4 regions of the Streptomyces sp. NPDC047043 genome follow, and region 2 is predicted to be linked to each of the others. Evidence: riboswitches for the same ligand, from Rfam matches in the RefSeq annotation. Region 2 holds a riboswitch; each other region holds the start of a gene.

Region 1 (4,733 bases), on a different contig from region 2:
ACCCAGCCGCTCTCGCCGAGGTGCGGTTGGACAAGGAGCGCGAGGCCGAGGACGGATTCGACGGCTCCTGGGTCTCGCACCCCGGCCTCGTCCCGGTCTGCCGCGAGGTCTTCGACCGCGTCCTGGGCCATCGCCCGCACCAGATCGCGCACACCCGGGACGACGTGGAGGTGTCCGCCGCCGACCTGCTGGCCGTACGACGCCTCACCGGCCCGCCCACGCCGGAAGGGGTGCGCACAACCATCGCCGTGGCGCTGCGCTACCTCGACGCCTGGCTGCACGGGCGCGGAGCCGTCGCGCTGGACGGGCTGATGGAGGACACGGCGACCGCGGAGCTGGCCCGCGTGCAGATCTGGCAGTGGCTGCGCCACCGCGTCGTGGATCGCGAGACGGTGCTACGGCTGCTCGACGACGAGCTGGCGGCCCTGGGCGCCGAGCATCCCTGTGCGGCACTCGACGAGATTCGGGCGATCTTCGAACGGACGGCCCTGCAACCGGAGTTGCCGCTCTTCTTCACCGCGGACGCCTACACCCGTCACCTCGTACAGCACCCGGAGGCCCGGTCATGAGCCGGGACATACGGCGCGTCGGCGTGGTCGGTGGCGGACAGATGGGGGCCGGTATCGCCGAGGTGTGCGCCCGGGCCGGGCTGGACACCGTCGTGTGCGAGGCGGACGCCCTGGCCGCGCAGGCCGCGCGCGATCGCGTGGCCGCCTCCCTGGAGCGTGCCGTACGGCACGGCAAACTCGACCCGCCGCAAGCACAGGAGGTCCTCGCTCGAATCGCCTTCACCGGCAGCCTCGAAGACCTCGCCGACCGTCAACTCGTGGTCGAGGCCGTCACCGAGAACCCCGACGTCAAGGCGGAGATGTTCACCGCCCTCGACAAGATCGTCGAGGATCCGGAGGCGATCCTGGCCACCAACACCTCCGCCATTCCCGTGATGCGCCTGGCCATGGCCACGTCCCGCGCCGATCGCGTCCTCGGGCTGCACTTCTTCAACCCCGTGCCGGTCATGCCCCTCGTCGAGGTCGTCACCTCGCTGCACACCCGTCCCGAAGTGGCCGCCGTGGCCGAGGAGTTCGTGACGGCAACCCTCGGCAGGACGGCGATCCGCTCCCGTGACCGCGCCGGCTTCGTCGTCAACGCACTGCTGGTGCCGTACCTGCTGTCCGCGATCCGCATGGCCGAGTCCGGCTTCGCCACCGCCGCCGACATCGACGCCGGCATGGAGCGGGGCTGCGCCCACCCGATGGGGCCGCTGCGACTGGCCGACCTGATCGGCCTGGACACCGTCGCCGCCATCGCCGAGTCGCTGTACGAGGAGTTCAGGGAACCCCTGTACGCGCCGTCGCCGCTGCTCCAACGCATGGTCCAGGCGGGCCTGTTGGGCCGGAAGTCCGGCCGCGGCTTCCACACCTATGTATAAGCTGATGACGCAGCTGGTTCGCCCTGTCCACCAGGCAGGCGCGTCGCAAGAGGGAACCCGGTGGGAATCCGGGACTGCCCCGCAGCGGTGAGCGGGAACGACCGCCGTCATACGCACTGGATCCGGATGTCCCGGGCCCGGGAAGCGACGGCCAGTAGGTGCCTCGTACGACGTCCTTCACACGACGTCTTCGTACGACACGAGGCGTGCCCGTGAGTCCGAAGACCTGCCACTGCCCGTGTACGACCCACTCGTGCGCGGAGATTCCGGTGACCTCGAGGGCGGGTCGGCGAGCACAACGGGCGGGCACGGACTGCGTGCCGTCGCCGGTTGGCCGTTCCTTCGCGTCCTCACCCCGTCGCCGGGGTCGTTCGACGAACAGAGCTCGCGAAGGAGAGTCTCGTGACAGCGAAGTCCGCAGCCGCGGCAGCACGGGCGACCGTGTACGGCTACCCCCGCCAGGGCCCGAACCGGGAGCTGAAGAAGGCGGTCGAGGGCTACTGGAAGGGCCGCGTCACCACCGACGCCCTCCATCGCACGGCCGCCGAACTGCGCCGCGCGAACTGGCGGGAGCTGGCCGACGTCGGCGTCCACGAGGTGCCGACCGGTGACTTCTCGTACTACGACCACGTCCTGGACACCACGCTCATGCTCGGCGCCGTCCCGGCACGCCACCGTGCCGCGGTCGAGGCCGACGCGCTCGACGGGTACTTCGCCATGGCCCGCGGCACGCAGAACGTGGCGCCGCTGGAGATGACGAAGTGGTTCGACACCAACTACCACTATTTGGTACCCGAGTTGGGCCCGGACACGGTGTTCACGGCCGACTCGGCCAAGCAGGTCGGCGAGTTGACGGAGGCGCTGGCCCTCGGCCTGGCGCCCAGGCCCGTGCTGGTCGGCCCCGTCACGTATCTGCTGCTGGCCAAGCCCGCGCCGGGTGTCACTGCGGACTTCGAACCGCTGACGCTGCTCGACCGGCTGCTGCCCGTCTACGCCGATGTCCTCGCCGATCTGCGGGCCGCCGGCGCCGAGTGGGTGCAGCTGGACGAGCCCGCCCTCGTCCAGGACCGCACCCCGGCCGAACTGACTGCCGTCGCCCACGCCTACCGCAACCTCGGCGCCCGCACCGACCGTCCGAAGCTGCTGGTCGCCTCCTACTTCGACCGGCTGGGCGAGGCCTTGCCGGTACTGGCCAAGACGTCGGTCGACGGGCTGGCGCTGGACTTCACCGGCCCGGCGGCAGCCAACTTGGACGATCTCGCCGCGATCGGCGGTCTGTCCGGGAAGCGGCTGGTCGCAGGCATCGTGGACGGCCGCAATGTGTGGATCAACGACCTGGGCAGGTCCCTGTCCACGCTGGCCACGCTCCTGGGCCTGGCCGACCGGGTCGACGTGGCCGCCTCCTGCTCCCTGCTGCATGTGCCGCTCGACGCCGGCGCCGAGCGTGACATCGAACCGCAGATCGCCCGCTGGCTCGCCTTCGCCCGGCAGAAGACGGCCGAGATCGTCACGCTGGCCCGCGGGCTGGCCCACGGCACCGACACCATCGCCGCCCAACTGGCCGCGAACCGCGCCGACCTGGCCTCCCGCGCCGGATCGCCGATCACCCGCGACCCCGCCGTACGGGCCCGCGCCGCCGCCGTCACGGACGCCGACGCGCACCGCTCCCGGCCGTACGCCGAACGGGCCGTCGCCCAGCGCACCCACCTGCGTCTGCCCGTCCTGCCGACCACGACCATCGGATCATTCCCGCAGACGGCCGAACTGCGCACGGCCCGCGCCGACTTGAGGGCAGGACGGATCGACACCGCCGGATACGAGGAGCGCATCAGGGCGGAGATCGGCGAGGTGATCGCCTTCCAGGAGAAGATCGGCCTCGACGTCCTGGTGCACGGCGAGCCCGAACGCAACGACATGGTGCAGTACTTCGCCGAGCAGCTCACCGGCTGTCTGGCCACGCAGCACGGCTGGGTGCAGTCCTACGGCACCCGTTACGTCCGCCCGCCGATCCTCGCCGGCGACATCTCCCGGCCCGATCCGATGACGGTGCGCTGGACGACGTACGCCCAGTCCCTCACCGCGCGCCCGGTCAAGGGCATGCTCACCGGCCCGGTCACCATGCTCGCCTGGTCGTTCGTCCGCGACGACCAGCCGCTCGCGGAGACCGCCCGGCAGGTCGCCCTCGCCCTGCGCGACGAGGTCAACGACCTTGAGGCGGCGGGCACTTCGGTCATCCAGGTGGACGAGCCCGCACTGCGCGAGACGCTGCCACTGCGGGCCGCCGACCGCCCGGCCTACCTGGCGTGGGCCACGGAGACCTTCCGGCTCACCACGAGCGCCGTGCGTCCGGACACACAGATCCACACGCACATGTGCTACGCCGAGTTCGGCGACGTCGTCCAGGCGATCGACGAGCTCGACGCGGACGTCATCAGCCTGGAAGCGGCCCGCTCCCACATGCAGGTCGCCCGCGAACTGGCCGCCCACGGCTACCCGCGCGAGGCGGGACCGGGCGTGTACGACATCCACTCCCCTCGGGTGCCGAGCGTGGCCGAGGCGGCCGCCCTGCTGCGCAAGGGACTTGAGGCGATCCCCGCCGAACGGCTGTGGGTCAACCCCGACTGCGGCCTGAAGACCCGCGGCTGGCCCGAGACCCGTGCGTCTTTGGAGAACCTGGTCGCCGCGGCCCGAACGGTCCGCGCGGAGCGGGCCGGCTCCTGACGGGACACCGGCCCGGCGCGTTACGCCGTCACGACGCGAGCAGCAGACTGTCGCCGCGCTCCTTCGCGGCGGCGTAACGCCGGGCCAGGTCCCGCCAGTTGACGACCTTCCACACGGCCTCGATGAAGTCGACCCCCTGACGCACGCCACGTGGGCCTCCCAATAGGATCACTGGCCTGACGTCGGCTTGAGGGGGTGGGCGAAGTGCCTGCCGTGGTGCTCGTTCACGGGCTGTATCACTGTCCCGAGCACTTCGCCGCGGTGACACAACGCTTGCGGACCGCAGGATCCGAGGTTGTCGTTCCCGAGCTCCACCGAGGCTCGTTGCCCGCTGACACAGCCGCGGTCCAGGCTGCCGTCGACTCGCTTCAGGAGCCTCCGATTGTGCTCGGTCACTCCTACGGCGGGTCAGTGATCACCGGGGTGCGTGGTGCGGGACACCTGGTCTATCTGGCGGCCTTCGTACTGGATGCCGGCGAGAGCGCAGCCGGTCTGGGCGGGGCGTCCCAGCAGCTCCGGGACGCGATCATCCCTGAGCCCGACGGCTCGACCACCCTGCACCCCGACCGGGCTGTCGAAACCC
Region 2 (4,733 bases):
TGACGGCGCTCAAGGAGCCGCCCGCTTCGATCAAGCCCTTCTCGTCGTTCGCGCGCACCGTCACGATGATCGGCTACCGGACCGTAGGCCTCACGAAGGCATCGCCCTGGGTACTGACGGTGCTCGGCCTTGTCGGTATCACCCTCGGCTTCTTCCTCGCCCGCGGCGACGACTCGTTCCTGGGGCTCACGGCGGCGGTGTCCCTGGCCACCGGTTGTCTCCTGTTCGGCTTGGCGGCCTGGGGCATGAGCAGACGCCTGTTGCCCGCCACGGTGGCTCTCCTGCTGGTTGCGGCGATCGTCGTCTCGGCGACAGTCAAGCGGGCCTTCCTGTTCGGGAAGCCGACGGAGCAGTCCTCCGGCGGCGCCACGCCCCCACCCGACGTGGGCTGGGTCGGGGAGCACGCGCTGCCCTGGCTCCAGCAGCCCTACTGGCATCCGCTACTGGCGTTGGCCGGGTTGATCGTGCTCAGCCTGTTGATCAGCGGCGCCGTCACCAAACTGGCGAAGATCATCCGGCGAGGAACGACGAACGTGCTACGGCGTCTGCGAGCATTGGGGGAAGGGCCGGAACCCGCGCGATCAGGTGCCGTCACCGCCGCACCCTCGGCATCCCCAGACCGATCCACGAGATGATCTCCCGCTGGATCTCGTTGTTGCCGCCGCCGAAGGTGAAGATGACCGCCGAGCGGTAGCCGCGTTCCAGTTCGCCGTGGAGGACCGCGCCCGTCGAGCCCTCCTTGAGGGCTCCCGCGGCGGCGACGATCTCCATGAGCCAGGCGTAGGCGTCCCGGCGGGCTTCGGAGCCGTAGACCTTGACCGCGGAGGCGTCCTGGGGGGTGAGGGTGCCGTTCTGGACGGCGTTCACCATCTGCCAGTTGAGGAGTTTCATCGCGTCGAGCCTGGTGTGGGTCTGGGCGAGGCGGCGGCGCACCCAGGGCAGGTCGATCACGCGGCGGCCGTCGGCGAGCTTGGTCTCCGTGGCCCAGCGCTGTACGTCCTGCAGGGCGCGGATGGCCATGGTGCCGTGGGCGGCGAGGGTGACGCGCTCGTGGTTGAGCTGGTTGGTGATCAGCCGCCAGCCCTGGTTCTCGGCGCCGACGCGGCGGGAGACGGGGACGCGGATGTTCTCGTAGTAGCTGGCCGTGGTGTCGTGGGAGGCGAGGGTGTTGATGAGGGTGCAGGAGTAGCCGGGGTCGGTGGTCGGGACGAGGAGCATGGTGATGCCCTTGTGCGGCGGGGCGTCCGGGTCGGTGCGGGTGGCCAGCCACACCCAGTCGGCGGTGTCGCCGTTGGTCGTCCAGATCTTCTGGCCGTTGACGACGTACTCGTCGCCGTCGCGGACCGCGCGCGTCTTGAGGGATGCGAGGTCGGTGCCGGCGTCGGGTTCGCTGTAGCCGATCGCGAAGTCGATCTCGCCGGAGAGGACCTTGGGCAGGAAGTAGGCCTTCTGCTCGTCCGTGCCGAACTGCATGATCGTCGGTCCGACCGTGTTCAGTGCCATGAGCGGGAGCGGTACGCCGGCCTGGGCGGCCTCGTCGAAGAAGATGAACTGCTCCATCGCTGTGAGTCCGCGCCCGCCGTACTCCTTGGGCCAGCCCACGCCGAGCCAGCCGTCCGTGCCCAGGCGCCGGATTGTCTCGCGGTAGAAGCGCTTCTGGGCTGCCGGGTCGCCGTGCCGGGCGTAGGCGTTGTCGGGCACCAACTCGGCGAAGTACGCACGCAGTTCGGTGCGCAGCCGTTGCTGCTCGGGCGTGTATTCGAGGTGCACGGCGCCTCCAGGCTCCCGGGACCGGTCCTGACGGCGCACACCGTAGAACGTGTTCCAGAAATTGGGAATGGCGCGGAGCGTCGGGGATTGGCGCGGCATACGGAAAAGGGGCCCCCGGTCGTCCGGGAGCCCCTTTCGTTGAACTGCTCAGTGCGCGGCTGAAGTGCTCAGTGCGCGACCGGAGTTGCCCGGGCCTCGGCCGGGGTTACCGACGACTTGGCCCCTTTGGGAGCCAGCAGCCGCTCCGCCAACAGCCCGAAGACCAGCCCGAAGGAGGTCCACAGGGTCGCTTGGACGGCCAGGGCCGCCAGGCGGAACTGCCACAGCAGGGTGGCCGAGAAGTCCTTCGGGACCTCGTTGAAGGAGGGCAGGAACGCGTACGCCAGCCCGACGACGAGGAGGAGGAAGGCGCCCGCGGCAATCGTCGCGTTCCAGTTGCCGAGGCGCGGCGCGAGGCGTTTGCCCAGGATCACGGTGGCGACGGCGAGCAGCACGCTGAGGGCGACCATCAGGAAGTACAGGGTGGTGCGCTTGCCGATGGTGTCGGGGTCGCCGACGGACGGCGGGTTGGCCGGGTACTTCAGGAACGGCACGACGTACACGGCGATCAGGCCGGCGGCCGCCAGGAGCAGCGCGCTCGCGCGCGGCCCGAAGCGGCCGATCCGGCCCAGCGCGAAGCAGTACGCGAGCGCGGCGATGCCGCCGAACGCGATGCCGTAGACGAGGACACCGGTGGACAGACCCGCGGTGGACTGCATCGTGCGGCTGACGGCTTCGACGCCGTGCTCGTGGGAGTGCGCCTCCTCGTAGGCGATGGCCGCGTCGACGCGCGGTTCACCCAGGAAGTAGGCGACGACGAGGGCGAGCAGGCCCGCGGCGAGTCCCGCGAGCATGCCACGCACCAGGAGGTTGCGGACGGTTGCCGAATTCATGGGCTGTGCGTGCTCCCCGGCCGTCAGTGGCAGGGGAAACCGAGCAGGTGGCGGGCGTCGTGCACCCACTCGTGGACGTTCTCTCCGCTCATCACAGAGGTGGCGCCCTGCTCGGCGCCGACGAAGTAGAGCAGGACCAGCATCAGGATGCCGAAGAAGACCGCCCAGGGGACGATCGCACCGATCGGCAGCTTCGCCGGTACGGCAGTGGGGGTGGTGGTCGGCTGAGCGACAGACTGCGCCATGGCAGGCCCTCCTGGGGAACTCGCGTCCCGTCTCGGTGGTGCACAGGACGACGGGCGGGTCTGACTCGCCCGGCCCGCACCCAGGGTGCGTGCCCGGCATTACAGTGGCGCGACCGTGCCGGATTCCCACCGGCTTCCGCTGTGCCGTCGTCAATATCGACGAGACGGTACCGCGAAGCGAAGGCGCGGCCAAGGGCGCACGGAAGGGCGGCGAGCGCCCCGGGGAACCCTTTCGCCGCCAATTCGCGGAGTGCAAAGGGATGTTGAGCACGGGAGTGGACGCATGACGAGCCGAGTGATCTTGATCTCACCCGCGATCAGCGCCGCGCTGAGACAGGCCCGCTTCGACGACGGCTGCTCCCTGGACGCGGCCGGGCTGCGGCAGGCGCAGGCCGCCGTCGGTACGGTCCCCGCGGTCGGGCGGGCCTGGTCCTCCCCCACCGTGCGCTGCCGCGAGACGGCCGGTGCGCTCGGGCTGGACGCCCTGGACGCGCCGGAGTTGGCGGGGCTGGACGCGGGGCGCTGGCGCGGGGCGACGCTGGCGGAGGTCGGCGAGCGGGATCCCGAGGGGCTGGCCCGGTGGCTGTCGGATCCCGGATCGGCGCCGCACGGCGGGGAGTCGGTGCGGGCGCTGTGCGACCGGGTGGCCGGCTGGCTGGAGACGGCCGCGCAGTCGGCGGGCGCGAGCGCGGCCGTGGTCGAGCCCGAGGTCGTACGGGCCGCGGTGGTACGGGCATTGGGCGCGCCGGAGTCGTCGTTCTGGCGCGCCGACGTCCCGCCGCTGGCCGCCGTGGAGCTCAGCGGCAGGGCGGGGCGGTGGAACGTACGGCTCGGCCGGCCGCTCGGCACCGCGGAGTGAGCGCCGGTTCACTGCGGCGCCGGGCGGATTCGCGCCCCACCGTGGGCGTCGGTTCGCCGGCTCCGGGAACGGAGCCTCGGTTCAGCGTCGTCAGGGACATCCGTGGGTGTCAGTTCAGCGTGTCGAGGAAGTCCGTGCACGCCTGGGCGCACTCCCGGCAGGCCTTCGCGCCGTCCTCGGCGCCCGGGTGCCGGTCGAAGACGTGCGCGCACTCCAGGCACACGGTGCGGCACCACTCCACCTGGATGCGCATACCGGCCTCGTCCAGGCGGTTCTGCTCGGACAGCACCCGGCACGTCGCGTCGCACACCTCCGCACACATGATGCCCTTGCGTCGTACGAGTTCCTGCTCCTCCGTGCCGTCCGGATCCACGAGGCTGGCGCGCAGCGCACACGCGCGAGCGCACTCGGTACAGGCCTGCGCGCAGGCGAAGCGGTCCTCCAGGAACTGGAAGAGCTCCTGCTGGGTCGTCGATGTCACACCGGGCGGGTAGCCGCTGCCGTTCGCGCCAAACCCGGTGTTCGCCGTGGTTGTGGCGGTGGGGCCGGGGCGGGCCGGTTCATGGCGGACGCCCCGGGTACCCGCGGGCTCATGAGTACCGCATGGATGGACATCGCCGCAGGCCGCGGCGCACTCGGGATCGGTATGGCCGTGGCGGGCGTGGTGGTCGTCGCGCTGCTGATCGGCGCGTTTTGGCTGGGTGCCCGTATCCGGCGCCGCGAGCCGGGCCCGCCGCGCCCGGAGGAGCAGCCGCGGCTGCCGGACGAGGGCCCGGTCCGCGAGGTGCTGGAGAACCGTGAACCCGACGAGGTGCCGCGCAGCGATCGCCGGCTGACCCCGCACGAGCTGCCCGGGCACGGCAACTCGCCGACCCGGACGGGTGCGTCGAGGCCACGGCGGCGCTGGAGCGAGGGCGGCAGCGGATC
Region 3 (4,733 bases), on a different contig from region 2:
TGGAGGGGATGTTCTCCACCGCCGCGAAGGCCGCCGCGCGGTCCTCCGGGTCGGGGAGGTAGGTGTCCAGGAGCGTCAGGTAGAACTGGACGTGGACTGCCTCCTCGAACAGCTGGCGGCTCAAGTACAGCCGCGCCTCGGGGGAGTTGATGTGCTTGTACAGCGTCAGGACCAGGTTGTTCGCGACGATCGAGTCGCCCGTCGCGAAGAAGGCCACCAGACGGCCGATCAGATGCTGCTCGGCGGGCGTGAGCTTCGCGAGGTCGGCGACGTCGGAATGGAGGTCGACCTCCTCCACGGTCCAGGTGTTCTTGATGGCGTCCCGGTAGCGCTCGTAGAAGTCGGGGTAGCGCATGGGGCGGAGGGTCAGCTCGAAGCCCGGGTCGAGAAGGTTCTTTTCGGTGGAGCTCATTACTGGCAGGCCTCGCAGGACTCGGGGTTTTCAAGGGAGCAGGCGACGGCGTCGGGTTCGGCCGCTTGCTGCACGGGGACAGTGGCCTGGGCCGCGCGGGCGATCCGCGTCGCCGGGCGGGAACGCAGGTAGTACGTCGTCTTCAGGCCCTGCTTCCAGGCGTACGCGTACATCGAGGAGAGCTTGCCGATGGTCGGCGTCTCCAGGAACAGATTGAGGGACTGGGACTGGTCCAGGTACGGCGTACGGGCCGCCGCCATGTCGATCAGGCCGCGCTGCGGGATCTCCCACGCCGTGCGGTACAGCGCCCGTACGTCGGCCGGGATCCAGGTGAAGTCCTGCACCGAGCCGCTCGCTTCGCGCAGCGCCTCGCGGGTGCGGGCGTCCCAGACGCCGAGTTCCTTGAGGTCCTTCACCAAGTACGAGTTGACCTGCAGGAATTCACCGGACAGCGTCTCGCGCTTGAACAGGTTCGACACCTGTGGCTCGATGCACTCGTACACACCCGCGATCGACGCGATGGTGGCGGTCGGAGCGATCGCCAGGAGCAGTGAGTTGCGCATGCCGACCGCGGCGATACGTTCCCGGAGCGCCGCCCAGCGCTCCGGCCAGGTCGGCTCCACGCCGTAGTGGTCGGGGTGCAGCACACCCCGCGCGGCACGCGTCTTCTCCCAGGCCGGCAGCGGGCCGTTGCGCTCGGCGAGGTCGGCGGAGGCCTCGTAGGCGGCGAGCATGATGCGCTCGGCGATACGGGTGGAGAGGGCCCCCGCCTCCGGGGAGTCGAAGGGCAGGCGGAGTTTGAAGAAGACGTCCTGCAGACCCATCGCGCCCAGGCCGACCGGGCGCCAGCGCGCGTTCGACCGGCCCGCCTGCTCGGTCGGGTAGAAGTTGATGTCCACCACACGGTCCAGGAAGGTGACGGCGGTGCGGACGGTCTCGTCCAGCCGCTCCCAGTCCAGGTCCCCGTTGTGGACGAACGCCCCCAGGTTCACCGAGCCCAGGTTGCAGACCGCCGTCTCGCCGTCGTCCGTGACCTCCAGGATCTCCGTGCAGAGGTTGGAGGAGTGGACGACATGGCCCGGCTCGGCGGTCTGGTTGGCGGTGCGGTTGGCCGCGTCCTTGAAGGTCATCCAGCCGTTGCCGGTCTGCGCGAGGGTGCGCATCATGCGGCCGTAGAGATCGCGGGCGGGGATGGCCTTGCGCGCGAGACCCTCGGCCTCGGCCTTCCGGTAGGCCGCGTCGAACTCCTCACCCCACAGGTCAACCAACTCCGGTACGTCGGCGGGGGAGAAGAGCGACCACAGCTCGTCGGCGTTCACCCGGCGCATGAACTCGTCCGGGATCCAGTGCGCGAGGTTCAGGTTGTGCGTACGGCGGGCGTCCTCACCCGTGTTGTCGCGCAGCTCGAGGAACTCCTCGATGTCGGAGTGCCAGGTCTCCAGGTAGACGGCGGCGGCACCCTTGCGCCGGCCGCCCTGGTTCACGGCGGCCACCGAGGCGTCGAGCGTCTTCAGGAACGGGACGATGCCGTTGGAGTGCCCGTTGGTGCCGCGGATCAGCGAACCGCGGCTGCGGATACGGGAGTAGGCGATGCCGATGCCGCCGGCGTGCTTCGAGAGACGGGCGACCTGGTGGTAGCGGTCGTAGATGGAGTCCAACTCGTCCAGCGGGGAGTCGAGGAGGTAGCAGGACGACATCTGGGGGTGCCGGGTGCCGGAGTTGAAGAGGGTGGGGGAGGAGGGGAGGTAGTCGAGGCGGCTCATCAGGCCGTAGAGCGCGGCGACTTCGTCCACCGCGCGGGTGCCCGTCCCGGAATCGAGCGCAGTGTCCTCGGCGAGGCCGCTCGCGACCCGGAGCATGAAGTGCTGGGGCGTCTCGATGACCTTGCGGGTGATCGGGTGCCGCAGGAGGTAGCGGCTGTGGAGGGTGCGCAGGCCGAAGTAGCCGAAGCGGTCGTCGGCCCGGGGATCGACGAGGGCGTCGAGGCGGTCGGCGTGCACGCGGACGAACTCCGCGGTGCGGTCGGCGATGAGGCCCTCGCGAAGGCCGACGGCGATGGACTCCGTGAACGACGTGACGCCCTGGGAGGCGGCCTCGGCGGCGATGCCGATGGTGAGGAGCCGGGCGGCCAGCCTGCTGTACGCGGGGTCCTCGGAGATGAGGCCCGCGGCCGCTTCGGTGGCCAGTTCGCGCAACTCCGCCTCGTCGGCGTGCGCGGACCGGCCGCGCAGCGCTGCCGCGGCGACCCGGCCGGGGTCGGCGTCGGGGAGGTCGGCGGTCAGCTCGGTCAGGGTCCGCAGCAGCGCGGTACCGGGACCGTCTTCGTCCACAGGGGCGGTCGTGGTCGCTGAAGCCGGTTCGGCTGGCGCGATGGTCACGTGGGGCTCTCCCTCGCTCGGCAGTGGGCCTGAGGGAGGGCAGGGGGCAGCACACGAGCGCGCACGGCGTCGCGTCCACCGGCCCACTCCACGAGGCCCGGACGTCTCAGCACCCGGGCCACGGCGGCCGGGTGCACTGTCGGCAGGTCCTCGGACTGACGCTCGTACGTGTGCGAACACGCATGAGTACACCGTTGCGGGACAGTTCCGGATTCGCACCGGATTCCCCTGCGGCGACAGCGAGCATGAGCATACATCTTGTGTCGGGTGGGGGTGGCGCCCCCATATGTTGTGTCGCCGCCGACTTCGGAGCGTGTCAGAGCGTCAACTCATAGGTGATCAGCGTGAAGTCGACGCCCGGCATCGGCTTCCAGTCGCGCCCGGGGGCGCGGACGAAACCGGCGCGTTCGTAGATGCGGTGGGCGGCGTGCATGATCGGCTGGGTGGACAGGACGATGCCGGTGCAGCCGTCCGTGGCCCTGGCCCGGTCGACACAGGCGCGGACGAGGGCCTCTCCGGCGCCCCTGCCGCGGGCTGCCCGGTCGACTGCGAGCATCCGTATCTCGGCCTCCCCGGGGCGCGCGAGGTCCGCCATGGGGCCGCCGGAGGGGACGTAGGTGACGCCGCCGAGGAGTTGGCCGCCCTGTGTGGCCACGAGTACGTCGGCCGCGGCCGCCCGCTTGGCGACGTCCCTCAACTCGGCCAGATACCAGTCGCTCTCGCCGAAGGTGAGGAGGCCGTCCTGGAGGTAGGCCCGGGCGGTGATCTCACCGAGCGCCTCGTACTCGCCGGGTGCCACCCGACGGATCACGATGTCCATGGGCTCGAGTCTGCCGGACGGGTACGACAACGGGCCGCCGGATTTCCCCGGCGGCCCGCTGATCACCGCGACTGCTAGTGAGAGGCGCCAGCGGTCGCCGGCGGCAGTTCCGCCTGCACCCCGGGGTCTCCCGCGTCCGCCGTGTAGTCCTCCGGCTTCGTCTCGTCCACGCCCTCCGGTGCCTTCAGCGCCTTCAGTACGAAGGTCAGGACGACCGTCACGACAACGTTCAGGACGAACGCCGTCAGGCCGATGTAGCCCATCTCGCCGAGGCCCGGAATGTTCGCGTTGGAGCCGCCGAAGTGCTTCTGGCTCGGGTTGGTCGGGGAGGCGACGCCGTACGCGGCGAGGGTGCCGTAGACCATGCCGACCGCCCAGCCCGCGAGCAGGGCCCAGCGGTGGAACCAGCGGGTGAACAGGCCGCCGACCAGGGCCGGGAACGTCTGCAGGATCCAGATGCCGCCCAGCAGCTGGAAGTTGATCGCCACCGTCTTGTCCATCGTCAGGACGAAGACCAGCGCGCCCACCTTCACCAGCAGCGAGACCAGCTTGGAGACCTTGGTCTCCTGCTCCGGCGTCGCGTCCGGCTTGATGAAGTCCTTGTAGATGTTGCGGGTGAAGAGGTTCGCGGCCGCGATCGACATGATCGCCGCCGGGACGAGCGCCCCGATGCCGATCGCCGCGAAGGCCACGCCCGCGAACCAGCTCGGGAACATGTTCTCGAACAGCTGCGGGATCGCCAACTGCCCGTTGGTGACCTTGACTCCGGCCGCGATCGCCATGAAGCCCAGCAGGGCGAGCAGGCCCAGCATCAGCGAGTACAGCGGCAGGATCGTGGTGTTGCGGCGGATCACGTCACGGCTCTTCGAGGACAGCGTCGCGGTGATCGAGTGCGGGTACATGAACAGCGCGAGCGCTGAGCCCAACGCCAGCGTGGCGTAGGTCCATTGGGTCGCCTCGGCCGGGGCCAGTGCCCCGCGCGGCTTGCCGGTCACCGGGTTGGTCGCGCTGAACGCCTCGCCCGCCTTGGCGAAGATGTCGTCGAAGCCGCCGAGCTTGATCGGGATGTAGATGATCGCCACCGCGATGACGATGTAGATCAGCGTGTCCTTCACGAACGCGA
Region 4 (4,733 bases), on a different contig from region 2:
TGCCCCCAGTTCATCTTCCGTTCACTCAGGTTTCCTACGGTCAACCGACCGATGACTTCGAACGATTGCCTGGGTAAATGGAAAACTTCTCGCTGATCCTCGCGATTGTGGTGATCACCGCACTCGCGTTCGATTTCACGAACGGTTTCCACGACACCGCCAACGCGATGGCCACCACCATCTCGACCGGTGCACTCAAGCCCAAGGTCGCGGTGGCCATGTCCGCCGCGCTGAACCTTGTGGGCGCCTTCCTCTCCGTTGAGGTCGCCAACACGATCTCCAAGGGTCTCGTCGACGAGAACGGCATACGTCCCGAGGTCATATTCGCGGCCCTGGTCGGCGCGATCCTCTGGAACCTGCTGACCTGGCTCGTCGGACTCCCGTCCAGTTCCTCGCACGCCCTCATGGGCGGTCTGATCGGCGCCACCATCGCATCGGCCGGCATGGGCGCGGTCCACGGCGACGTGCTCGTCACCAAGGTGCTCATCCCGGCGCTCGCCGCCCCGATCGTGGCGGGCCTCGCCGCGATGCTGGCGACCCGGCTGTCGTACACGCTCGGCAAGAAGGCCGACGGCAAGGCCGCCGAGAAGGGCTACCGCGCCGGCCAGATCGCCTCGGCCGGCCTGGTCTCCCTCGCGCACGGCACGAACGACGCGCAGAAGACGATGGGCATCATCACCCTCGCCCTGGTCGCCGGCGGCGTCGTCGCCCCCGACTCCGACCCGCCCACCTGGGTCATCCTCTCCGCCGGTCTCGCCATCGCGCTCGGCACCTGGCTCGGCGGCTGGCGCATCATCCGCACCATGGGCAAGGGCCTGACCGACCTCCAGCCGCAGCAGGGCTTCGCCGCCCAGACCAGCGCGGCCACGGTCATCCTGGCCTCCTCCCACCTCGGCTTCTCCCTCTCCACCACCCACTCGGTCTCCGGTTCGGTGATGGGCGCGGGCCTCGGCCGCAAGGGCGGTGTGGTCCGCTGGTCGACGGCGACCCGGATGCTGGTCGCCTGGGTCCTGACGCTGCCGGCCGCCGCCCTGGTCGGCGCGCTCGCGGAGTCCGTGACCGACCTCGGCGACTGGGGCACCGGCGTGGTCGCCGTCTTCCTGATCGCCTCCAGCGCGGCCATCTGGAAGATCTCCCGCCGTGAGGTCGTAGACGCCTCGAACGTCAACGAGACCGAGGAGCCGGCGGGCGTGGTGACCACGGCGATCGCCGCCGTGACCCCGCCGCCCGCGGGCACGGTGACCGAGGACCTGACGGCCACCATCCCCGCTCCGGCCGCCACCCCCGACCAGGCCGCCCCGCCCGCGGCGACGGTCTGAGCCCGCCCATCCGGTACGAAGGAAGAGAAGCAGCATGAAGATCGACTGGGCAGCCCTGGGCTCCGTCTTCGGCGTCAGCCTCGCGGTCACCGTGGGCCTCGTCGCCCTGTTCACCCTGGGCGTCATGGGCCTGTCCCGCCGCGAACGGGCCGTGGCACAGGGCAATTCGGCGACCCTCGCGGTCACCGGCGCGTACGTGGCCTTCGCGGGGTGCGCGGCGGCGGTGGCGTACGGAATCAACCTGATCATGGCCAAGGGCTGAGCCCCGGGCCGCAGTTGCTCCGCGCGTGGTGCCGGGACGGTGATCCGTCCCGGCACCACGCGTTTCCGTGACCACTGCGACCCCTCGTATGTGGGCCTCAGCACACTCTCCCGTCGCAGGTCAACGGCAAGTTGACGGCCCTTCCAAGGCCGTGGTGGACTGCCGAGGCCAGCTACGGCGGCAAGAGAGGAAGCCGGTGCAAGTCCGGCGCGGTCCCGCCACTGTCACCGGGGTAGGAAGTCCCGGGAGCCAGGAACTCTCACCGCCGGTCTCGTCGAACCAGGGCGCGGACACCCTGAGTGAGGACATATCGCCATGCCAGCCTGCCGTTTGAGGGCCTGCCCGCGAACCCCCGTCGTCCGCCCGCAGGGCGGGCACCGCGGTGGCCGATGCGTGCGATCGCAAGGCGCCGGGCTGCCCTCGTGGCGGAGCCAGGCCCTCAGGTACAGGACCAGGTCGCTGCCCGACCCCACGGCCGGCTGAGCCCATGCGTGCCGATCGCGTTTTCGCGTACGGCGCCGCCGCCGGACTTCTCGGTGACCTTCTGCTCGGCGATCCGCGCCGTGGGCATCCGGTCGCCGCGTTCGGGCGGGGCGCGGGGGCCGTGGAACAGGTGTTGTGGCGGGACCATCGTGGGTGGGGGGCGCTGCACACGGCCGTGTGCGTGGGGGGTGCCGTCTCTGCCGGTGCCCTGGCCGCTTCTCTCGTACGTCCCTCCCGTACCGCCTCCGTCGCGCTGACCGCCGCCGCCACCTGGGCCGTGGTCGGGGGGACTTCGCTCGCGCGTGAGGCGCGGAGCATTGGGCGTGCCCTGGAGGCGGGGGACGTCGAGGCCGCCCGGGCCCGGCTGCCGCATCTGTGCGGGCGGGATCCGCAGGCGCTGGACGCCGACGGCATCGCCAGGGCGGTTGTGGAGTCCGTTGCCGAGAACACCTCGGATGCCGTCGTGGGGGCGCTGGTGTGGGGGGCCGTCGGCGGGGTGCCGGGGCTGCTCGGCTTCCGGGCCGTCAACACCCTCGACGCGATGGTCGGTCACAAGTCGGCCCGGTACCGGCGGTTCGGGTGGGCGGCCGCGCGGCTGGACGACCTGGCCGGGTGGCCCGGCGCCCGGTTGACGGCCGTGCTGGCGACGGTCGCCGGTGACGATCCCCGCGGGGCGGCACGTGCCTGGCGTACGGATGCCTCGAAGCACCCGAGCCCCAATGCCGGGCCCGTGGAGGCGTCGTTCGCGGGGGCGTTGGGGGTGCGGCTCGGCGGGACCCTGTCGTACGGGGGGCGGGTCGAGCACCGGCCCGTTCTCAACGCGCAGGGGCACACCGTCGCCGTGGCGGACATCGAGCGGGCCGTACGCCTCTCGAGGCGCGTCGGTCTGCTCGCGCTCGGCGTCGGTGTCGCCGCACGCCTCGTGAAGGGACGCAGGTCATGACCGGGGGCGGTCTTCTCGTTGCCGGTACCACCTCCGATGCCGGCAAGAGTGTCGTCACCGCCGGTATCTGTCGTTGGCTGGTGCGGCAGGGGGTCAAGGTCGCGCCCTTCAAGGCGCAGAACATGTCCCTCAATTCGTTCGTGACGCGCGAGGGTGCCGAGATCGGGCGGGCGCAGGCCATGCAGGCGCAGGCCTGTCGCATCGAGCCCACCGCGCTGATGAATCCCGTGCTGCTCAAGCCCGGTGGTGAGCAGAGCAGTCAGGTGGTGCTCATGGGCAAGCCTGTCGGCGAGCTGAGTGCCCGGGGGTATCACGGGGGGCGGCAGCAGAAACTGCTCGGGACCGTTCTCGACTGTCTCGCCGAATTGCGGGGCACGTATGACGCGGTGATCTGTGAGGGGGCCGGTTCTCCCGCCGAGATCAATCTGCGGCGGACGGACATCGTCAACATGGGGATCGCGCGGAATGCGCGGTTGCCCGTGCTCGTGGTCGGGGACATCGATCGTGGTGGTGTCTTCGCGTCCTTCTTCGGGACCGTCGCGCTGCTCTCGCCCGAGGACCAGGAGCTCGTCGCCGGGTTCCTCGTCAACAAGTTCCGGGGGGACGTCAGCCTCCTGGAGCCCGGGCTCGACATGCTGCACGGGCTCACCGGGCGGCACACCTACGGCGTCCTGCCCTTCCGGCACGGTCTCGGCATCGACGAGGAGGACGGGCTGCGGGTGTCGCTGCGCGGCACGGTCCGGGAGTCGAACACCGCCCCGCCCGTCGGGGAGGACGTGCTGCGGGTCGCCGTCTGTGCGATCCCGCTCATGTCCAACTTCACGGACGTCGACGCGCTGGCCGCCGAACCGGGTGTCGTGGTGCGGTTCGTGGACCGGCCCGAGGAGCTCGCCGATGCCGACCTCGTCGTCATTCCGGGGACGCGGGGGACGGTCCGTGCGCTGGAGTGGCTGCGGGAGCGCGGCCTTGCGGAGGCCCTCGTGCGCAGGACCGCCGAGCAGCGGCCCGTGCTCGGCATCTGCGGCGGCTTCCAGGTGCTCGGCGAGCACATCGAGGACGAGGTCGAGAGCCGGCAGGGGGACGTGACGGGCCTCGGTGTCCTTCCCGTCCGGGTGCGGTTCGCCCGGGAGAAGACCCTCACCCGGCCGGTCGGCGAAGCCCTCGGCGAGCGCGTCGAAGGGTACGAGATCCATCACGGGGTCGCGTCCATGGACGGAGGGGAAGCCTTCCTGGACGGCTGCCGGGTCGGGCAGACCTGGGGCACCCACTGGCACGGTTCGCTGGAGTCGGACGGCTTCCGGCGGGCCTTTCTGCGCGAGGTGGCCGCTGCCGCGGGCCGCCGCTTCGTGCCCGCCGACGACACCTCCTTCGCCGCGCTGCGCGAGGAGCAGCTCGACCGGCTCGGCGACCTGATCGAACAGCACGCGGACACGGACGCGCTGTGGCGGCTCATCGAGTCCGGCGCGCCGCAAGGACTGCCTTTCATCCCACCGGGAGCACCCGCATGAGCACAGTGTTGTTGTTGTCGACCGCCGACACGGATCTGTTGGCGGCCCGGGCCGCTTCCGACGCCGACTACCGGATCGGCAACCCCACCCGGGTGGACGTCGAGCGGGAACTCCCCGGTCTCCTCGCCGGCGCCGACGTCGCCGTCGTACGGCTGCTGGGCGGAAAGCGGGCCTGGGAGGACGGGCTGGCCGCCCTGAAGGCCTCCGGCGTCCCGACC

The links. Region 2 has a riboswitch for cobalamin ahead of ABZ880_RS24295 (CbtB-domain containing protein). Riboswitches for the same ligand answer to the same signal wherever they lie in the genome.
Region 1: it holds a riboswitch for cobalamin, as region 2 does, so the genes downstream of both, metE (5-methyltetrahydropteroyltriglutamate--homocysteine S-methyltransferase) here and ABZ880_RS24295 (CbtB-domain containing protein) in region 2, are expected to answer to the same signal.
Region 3: it holds a riboswitch for cobalamin, as region 2 does, so the genes downstream of both, ABZ880_RS20115 (ribonucleoside-diphosphate reductase subunit alpha) here and ABZ880_RS24295 (CbtB-domain containing protein) in region 2, are expected to answer to the same signal.
Region 4: it holds a riboswitch for cobalamin, as region 2 does, so the genes downstream of both, ABZ880_RS37170 (cobalamin biosynthesis protein) here and ABZ880_RS24295 (CbtB-domain containing protein) in region 2, are expected to answer to the same signal.

Annotation. Positions count from the first base shown of each region.
Region 1 covers NZ_JBEYVO010000001.1:178,463-183,195, forward strand. Annotated here, with positions in the region: partial or broken gene aceB (malate synthase A) at 1-569, shown strand, start outside; gene ABZ880_RS00825 (3-hydroxybutyryl-CoA dehydrogenase) at 566-1,429, shown strand; cobalamin riboswitch at 1,427-1,678, shown strand; gene metE (5-methyltetrahydropteroyltriglutamate--homocysteine S-methyltransferase) at 1,832-4,150, shown strand; partial or broken gene ABZ880_RS00835 (superoxide dismutase) at 4,179-4,289, opposite strand; gene ABZ880_RS00840 (alpha/beta hydrolase) at 4,355-4,733, shown strand, end outside.
Region 2 covers NZ_JBEYVO010000015.1:131,374-136,106, forward strand. Annotated here, with positions in the region: gene ABZ880_RS24280 (patatin-like protein) at 1-635, shown strand, start outside; gene ABZ880_RS24285 (acyl-CoA dehydrogenase family protein) at 592-1,770, opposite strand; gene ABZ880_RS24290 (CbtA family protein) at 1,938-2,702, opposite strand; gene ABZ880_RS24295 (CbtB-domain containing protein) at 2,726-2,947, opposite strand; cobalamin riboswitch at 2,983-3,131, opposite strand; gene ABZ880_RS24300 (histidine phosphatase family protein) at 3,231-3,806, shown strand; gene ABZ880_RS24305 (ferredoxin) at 3,916-4,287, opposite strand; gene ABZ880_RS24310 (DUF6479 family protein) at 4,399-4,733, shown strand, end outside.
Region 3 covers NZ_JBEYVO010000012.1:71,596-76,328, forward strand. Annotated here, with positions in the region: gene ABZ880_RS20110 (ribonucleotide-diphosphate reductase subunit beta) at 1-412, opposite strand, end outside; gene ABZ880_RS20115 (ribonucleoside-diphosphate reductase subunit alpha) at 412-2,790, opposite strand; cobalamin riboswitch at 2,914-3,050, opposite strand; gene ABZ880_RS20120 (GNAT family N-acetyltransferase) at 3,107-3,610, opposite strand; gene mctP (monocarboxylate uptake permease MctP) at 3,685-4,733, opposite strand, start outside.
Region 4 covers NZ_JBEYVO010000028.1:117,209-121,941, reverse strand. Annotated here, with positions in the region: gene ABZ880_RS37180 (inorganic phosphate transporter) at 78-1,319, shown strand; gene ABZ880_RS37175 (hypothetical protein) at 1,354-1,581, shown strand; cobalamin riboswitch at 1,719-1,861, shown strand; gene ABZ880_RS37170 (cobalamin biosynthesis protein) at 2,069-3,007, shown strand; gene ABZ880_RS37165 (cobyric acid synthase) at 3,004-4,515, shown strand; gene cobN (cobaltochelatase subunit CobN) at 4,512-4,733, shown strand, end outside.